3 regions of the Leclercia sp. S52 genome follow, and region 1 is predicted to be linked to each of the others. Evidence: predicted binding sites of a transcription regulator. Region 1 holds the regulator's gene; each other region holds the start of a gene.
The links. Region 1 encodes Fur, which represses iron uptake genes when iron is present. Its sites were predicted from a motif close to ATAATAATGAGAACNACTATCAA; they were not measured.

Region 1 (2,269 bases):
TTGCCGATGTGCATGACATTGCGAAAAGCAGCAAAGAAGATATCGAAGGTTACGATATTCTGCTGCTGGGCATCCCGACCTGGTATTACGGTGAAGCGCAGTGTGACTGGGACGATTTCTTCCCGTCTCTGGAAGAGATCGACTTTAACGGCAAGCTGGTTGCCCTGTTCGGCTGTGGCGATCAGGAAGACTACGCAGAGTACTTCTGTGATGCCCTCGGCACCATTCGCGATATCATAGAGCCACGCGGCGCGGTGATTGTAGGCCACTGGCCAACTGCCGGTTACCACTTCGAGGCCTCTAAAGGTCTGGCCGATGATAATAACTTTGTGGGCCTCGCCATTGACGAAGATCGCCAGCCGGAACTGACCGCTGAACGCGTCGACAAATGGGTAAAACAGATTCGCGAAGAGCTGCACCTCGACGACATCCTTAATGCCTGATGATGTCGCGGCGCAACGCTAAAGTTGCGCCGCATCGATAGGTAATACCAATCAAAATAATTGCTACAAATTTTTAACTTTTGCTGCCATACCTGTACAATGATCCAGGAGTAAACGGGGAACCTTGTAACAACTTTGTTGGCGGTACCACGTTTTTATAAGCATACTTTACTTGAGACTTGCAGTTTTCATTACGTCATGGCAGTTCTATAATGAGACGCATTATCCCAGGTGCATTTTCTGTCACTTCTTCTTTAGAAGTGAATCGTTTAGCAACAGGACAGATTCCGCATGACTGACAACAATACCGCATTAAAGAAGGCCGGACTGAAAGTCACGCTTCCACGGTTAAAAATCCTGGAAGTGCTTCAGGGTCCGGATAACCATCATGTCAGTGCGGAAGACTTATACAAGCGTCTGATCGACATGGGCGAAGAGATTGGTTTGGCTACCGTTTACCGTGTACTGAACCAGTTCGACGATGCAGGCATCGTTACGCGTCATAATTTCGAAGGCGGTAAATCCGTGTTTGAACTGACGCAGCAGCATCACCACGATCACCTGATTTGCCTCGACTGCGGCAAAGTGATCGAATTCAGCGATGATTCCATCGAATTACGTCAGCGCGAAATTGCCGCACGTCATGGCATTCGTCTGACCAACCACAGTCTGTACCTGTACGGCCACTGTGCCGAAGGCGACTGCCGCGAAGATGACCACGCGCACGACACGAAATAATCTTTGCACTGATTCTGAGCCAACCTGACGGTTGGCTTTTTTTTTGCCTTTTACAGGCAAAAAAAAGAGCCCGGTGGCGCTACGCTTACGCGGGCCTACGGGCTCTGGGTGTGGCAAACAGCAGATTACTTCGCGTTGTTGTTGCTACGAATTTCCTGCCAAATCTTATCGCAGTTTTTGGTCACATCCTGATTGTTACCCGTCTTACGCGCCTGAATACAGGCCTGGTAATCCGCCACCCGGACGGTTTCCTGAGTCGCAAACTGCTCGTGCGCCTTCTCCTGACGCAGCACGTTCAGCACGCTCTGACAGGCTTCGATCTTTTCTGGTGACCCTTCAGCGGTATTGATGCACGCGCTGTAGGCCTCTTTCAGACGGGTGTCTTCTTTCTGGGTCTGGGGTTGTGCGCAGGCGGCCAGTCCTGATGCCAGCACCGCAACCAGTACGATTTTTTTCAGCATAGCGGTCTCCAGTCAGGCGGGGATCGTCCCCGCCTGGCTTGTCATCAGAAGATGGTGAACGGGGCGATAACCATAAACTTCACGTCACGCTCATCCTGGAAGATGTTGCCGTAACCGCCGCCGTAGCTTGGGATATCGGAGTGGTTGTCATACTGCGTGAAGTGCAGTTTGAACATGGTCCCTTTCGCGCGACCGTCCTGCAGGGTGTAGATCGCATCCAGGCTGTAGGCAGATTCCTTGATCTTGTTGGAGGCGATATCTTCACGCTGACCGGCGCTGTTGATTAACCAGTCTGCCGGTTTCGCATCCCAGGCGTAGACGTAAGACGCGCCGACGCTCCAGCCCGCCAGGTTCCAGTTGCTCAGGTCATACATGGCACCGAAGAAGACCGCTTTTTCGCCGTTGGCGTTAAAGTCGGAGCGGTTATCCCACCACACGTCCAGACGCCCGTTGGAAGAGGCGTAGGTTGGGGTCATACGCTGCAGGAAGTAGCCCTGCTGCCCTTCCGCCTTGACGTAAGTCCCTTCCAGACGTAAATCGACCTGGCCGACCTTGTAACCCAGCGTCAGCGCCTGCAGCCATGCCGTACCGTCGTAGATATCGTTCACGGTGCCGCTGTCGGCTTTA
Region 2 (2,269 bases), 2.1 Mb from region 1:
GCCCGTATGGCGAAGAAGGGATGATCGTCCAGCAGTTCTGTCAGCTACCGAAGTATGGCGACAGCTATATGCTGATCGGCAGCTGGCTGATCAACGATCAGCCTGCCGGGATTGGTATTCGTGAAGATCGGGCGCTGATCACCCAGGATCTGTCCCGCTTCTATCCGCATATTTTTGTGGAGTGACATGTGGTGCCGGATTGTGCGGCCTGATGCCCTCACCCCGGCCCTCTCCCACAGGGAGAGGGTGCAAACACTAAAAACGGTAACAGGAGTTACCGTTTTGCCTTTATTCCCCCACCTGCACCGACAGCATACTCAAACTGCCCATCTCGATGCCATCCACCGGCGTGGTAATCGGTTCCTGGCCGTCCCACACGCCCAGGACATACAGCAGCGGCAGGAAGTGTTCCGCCGTCGGGTTCGAGAGCGAGCCGCCATCGTGCGCCAGATAATTCACCAGCGGATGCTCCTCTGCCGGCCCCTGCCAGCTGAGGTTCATTTTCACGTAATCATTAAATGACGTGGCCCATGGATAAGGCGTATTTTCCCCGTGCCAGCGGGCGGTACGCAGGTTATGCACCACGTTGCCGCTGGCCACCAGCATAATGCCTTCATCACGCAGAGAGGCGAGCTTACGGCCCATCTCCAGGTGCCAGGCCGCCGGCTTGGTGCTGTCGATGCTGAGCTGCACCATCGGGATATCGGCATTCGGGTACATCTTGATCAGCACGCCCCAGGAGCCATGGTCAAAGCCCCACGCCTCTTTATCCAGGGTGACAGGGATCGGTGCCAGCAGATCCACCAGCTGCTGCGCCAGCGCCGGGGAGCCCGGTGCCGGATAGTGCGTGTCGTACAGCGCCTGCGGGAAACCGCCAAAATCATGAATGGTTTTAGGTGCTTCCATGGCGGTAACGCCGGTGCCACGGGTAAACCAGTGTGCGGAGATCACCACGATAGCCTTCGGACGCGGCAACGTCTCGCCCAGATGTCGCCAGGCGCGGGTGTAGACGTTATCTTCCAGCACATTCATTGGGCTACCGTGACCCAAAAACAGCGCTGGCATACGAGAAGAAGTCATGATGATATCCTTACACAAGGTGTCGATTTGATAGCTTTACCTTACCCGTTATCCGGATAAGATGAACTCAGATAACCATGAAGAAGATCATCAGGAAATTTGAATGTAAGGGATCTGTAAAGGCAGCTGTACCCGCTCGCTTTGCGTGCGTTTAGCCTTTAATATGAATGAGAATCATTATCATAAGGAGAGGTGAATGTCAGTTCCCCTGATTCTGACTATTCTTGCAGGCGCCGCCACCTTCATCGGCGCCATGCTCGGCGTACTGGGCCAGAAGCCCTCTAACCGCGTGCTGGCCTTTTCCCTCGGCTTTGCCGCCGGGATTATGCTGCTCATCTCCCTGATGGAGATGCTGCCTGCCGCCCTCGGCACGGAAGGCATGTCGCCGGTGCTCGGCTACGGGATGTTTGTCATTGGTCTGCTGGGCTACTTTGCGCTGGACAGAATGCTGCCCCACGCGCACCCGCAGGATCTGATGCAAAAAGGCAGCAAGCCGCTGCCCGGTAATCTGCGACGCACCGCGCTGCTGCTGACCCTGGGCATCAGCCTGCACAACTTCCCGGAAGGCGTCGCCACCTACGTGACCGCCAGCAATAATCTGGAGTTGGGTTTCGGTATTGCGCTGGCGGTGGCGTTGCACAATATTCCTGAAGGGCTGGCGGTAGCGGGCCCGGTCTATGCGGCCACGGGATCCAAGCGTAAAGCGGTGTTCTGGGCGGGCATTTCCGGCATGGCGGAGATCCTCGGCGGGGTGCTGGCGTGGTTGATCCTCGGCAGCCTGATTTCGCCGGTGGTGATGGCGGCCATTATGGCGGCGGTGGTAGGGATTATGGTGGCGCTGTCGGTGGATGAGCTGATGCCGCTCGCCAAAGAGATCGACCCGAATAACAATCCCAGCTACGGCGTGCTGTGCGGAATGTCGGTGATGGGGCTCAGTCTGGTGCTACTCCAGACGGCCGGAATAGGCTAAAAAAAACGCCGGGATATCCCGGCGTTTTTTATGCTGCGTTATCAGCTGGCTTTACGCTCGTGCGCCTGGCGATATGCCACCAGATCTTCGATAGTCACTACTGCCATGTTGTGCTTACCGGCAAACTCGATGCACTCCGGCGCGCGCGCCATAGAGCCATCATCATTGGTCAGTTCACAGAGCACACCGGCAGGTTTGAAACCGGCCAGGGTTACCAGG
Region 3 (2,269 bases), 1.8 Mb from region 1:
TAGAGGCCATGAACGATGCTCACCACCCTCCCCTTCCTGTTTATCTACCTGGGTTTAACCTGCTTATTAGTTCGTGCGGATATCCGTTCGCATCTGCTGCCGGACAAATATCTCTGTCCACTGCTCTGGGCAGGTTTGCTTTATCACCTCTGCCTTCATCCCGATTTTCTGGCAAGCGCGGTCTTGGGTGCGATCGCGGGTTACGCCGGCTTCGCGATGATTTATTGGGCTTATAAACTGATACGCAAACGTGAAGGGCTGGGATACGGTGACGTGAAGTATCTGGGCGCGCTGGGCGCATGGCATGGTTGGTGTGTACTTCCTGCGCTGGCACTAGCGGCAGCTCTGCTGGCGACGCTGTATCTGTTGATACGCTCCCTTTGTAAACCCGGAGAACAGATATTAAAAAACCCGCTGCCTTTTGGACCTTTTATGGCGGCAGCAGGTTTAATGATGGGCGGGCAAAGTCTGATCAGCTTTCCACTTTGATTTGCGACTGAAGGTAATTCTGCAGGCCGATTTTACCGATAAGATCCAGCTCAGTTTCGAGCCAGTCGATATGCCCTTCTTCATCGGCCAGGATCTGAATCATCATATCGCGGCTGACGTAGTCGTGAACGCTGTCCGCATAAGCGATGGCTTCACGAAGATCTTTTGCGCCATCGAGTTCCAGCGCCAGATCGGATCGCAGCATCTCTTCGACGTCTTCACCGATACCCAGCTTGCCGAGATCCTGCAAGTTGGGGATCCCCTCAAGAAACAAAATACGCTCGATATACTTATCGGCGTGTTTCATCTCATCAATGGATTCATGGTATTCGACGTCGTTGAGGCGAGTCAGACCCCAGTTCTTGAACATTCTCGCGTGGAGAAAGTATTGATTGATTGCGACAAGCTCATTTCCCAATAATTTATTGAGATAACTTATGATTTTAATATCACCTTTCATTATAGTCCCTCCGCTTCCACTTATTGAAGCGTAGATGGGGCTACAGGGATGTCAAAAAAAAGAATGAGCCTCAGGCAATCTCTTTGTATTCCGGGATCTGCATCAATTCGTCCTGCATGATCTCACGGGCAGCGCGAACGCACTTACCGCATTGATTTCCCACCGGAACAAACTTACGCAGCTGCTGAAAAGATTGTGGTTGAAACTGGCGAACGGCCTGACGAATTTTTTTGTCACTCACACCATTACATAAACAAACGTACATAACCACTCCCGTTCAAAATATGCGCAAAGTGTAAGTGAGAATAATTATGATTACAATAGCACAAGCACGAAGATACGGGGCGGGAGCCTACAAAAAATGCGAAAATTTGTGACAGGGAGAACTGCAGGACAACAAAAAAAGGACGCCGAAGCGTCCTTTTTAATTCAGGGATAATTAATTAGCCCAGAACTTTAGCAACAACACCCGCGCCAACGGTACGGCCGCCTTCGCGGATTGCGAAGCGCAGACCATCGTCCATTGCGATTGGGTGGATCAGGGTAACAACCATCTTGATGTTGTCGCCTGGCATTACCATCTCAACGCCTTCTGGCAGTTCGATGGTACCGGTCACGTCAGTAGTACGGAAGTAGAACTGTGGACGGTAGCCTTTGAAGAACGGAGTATGACGGCCGCCTTCGTCTTTGGACAGGATGTACACTTCAGATTCGAACTTGGTGTGCGGCTTGATTGAGCCTGGCTTAGCCAGAACCTGACCACGTTCGATTTCTTCACGTTTGATACCACGCAGCAGAACACCAACGTTCTCACCGGCACGGCCTTCGTCCAGCAGTTTGCGGAACATTTCAACGCCGGTACAGGTAGACTTGGCAGTCTCTTTGATACCAACGATTTCAACTTCTTCGCCAACTTTAACGATACCGCGCTCTACACGACCGGTAACAACGGTACCACGGCCGGAGATGGAGAATACGTCTTCGATAGGCAGCAGGAACGGCTTGTCAATCGCACGCTCTGGCTCTGGGATGTAAGAATCCAGGTAGCCAGCCAGTTCGATGATTTTCTCTTCCCACTCTGCTTCGCCTTCCAGCGCTTTCAGCGCGGAACCGCGAACGATTGGGGTGTCGTCGCCCGGGAAGTCGTACTGAGACAGCAGCTCACGCACTTCCATCTCAACCAGTTCCAGCAGCTCTTCGTCATCAACCATGTCGCATTTGTTCAGGAACACGATGATGAAAGGAACGCCTACCTGACGACCCAGCAGGATGTGCTCACGGGTCTGAGGCATAGGGCCGTCAGTCGCAGCAACAACCAGG

Region 2: the regulator Fur is predicted to act here: its motif matches at 1,242-1,264, upstream of zupT (zinc transporter ZupT).
Region 3: the regulator Fur is predicted to act here: its motif matches at 1,249-1,271, upstream of bfd (bacterioferritin-associated ferredoxin).

Annotation. Positions count from the first base shown of each region.
Region 1 is NZ_CP152474.1:1,325,034-1,327,302, reverse strand. It holds gene fldA (flavodoxin FldA) at 1-443, shown strand, start outside; gene fur (ferric iron uptake transcriptional regulator) at 735-1,181, shown strand; gene chiQ (ChiQ/YbfN family lipoprotein) at 1,307-1,642, opposite strand; gene chiP (chitoporin) at 1,687-2,269, opposite strand, start outside.
Region 2 is NZ_CP152474.1:4,163,105-4,165,373, forward strand. It holds gene AAHB66_RS19905 (glutathionylspermidine synthase family protein) at 1-185, shown strand, start outside; gene ygiD (4,5-DOPA dioxygenase extradiol) at 289-1,080, opposite strand; gene zupT (zinc transporter ZupT) at 1,277-2,050, shown strand; gene ribB (3,4-dihydroxy-2-butanone-4-phosphate synthase) at 2,092-2,269, opposite strand, start outside.
Region 3 is NZ_CP152474.1:4,477,942-4,480,210, forward strand. It holds gene AAHB66_RS21550 (A24 family peptidase) at 16-489, shown strand; gene bfr (bacterioferritin) at 473-949, opposite strand; gene bfd (bacterioferritin-associated ferredoxin) at 1,020-1,214, opposite strand; gene tuf (elongation factor Tu) at 1,393-2,269, opposite strand, start outside.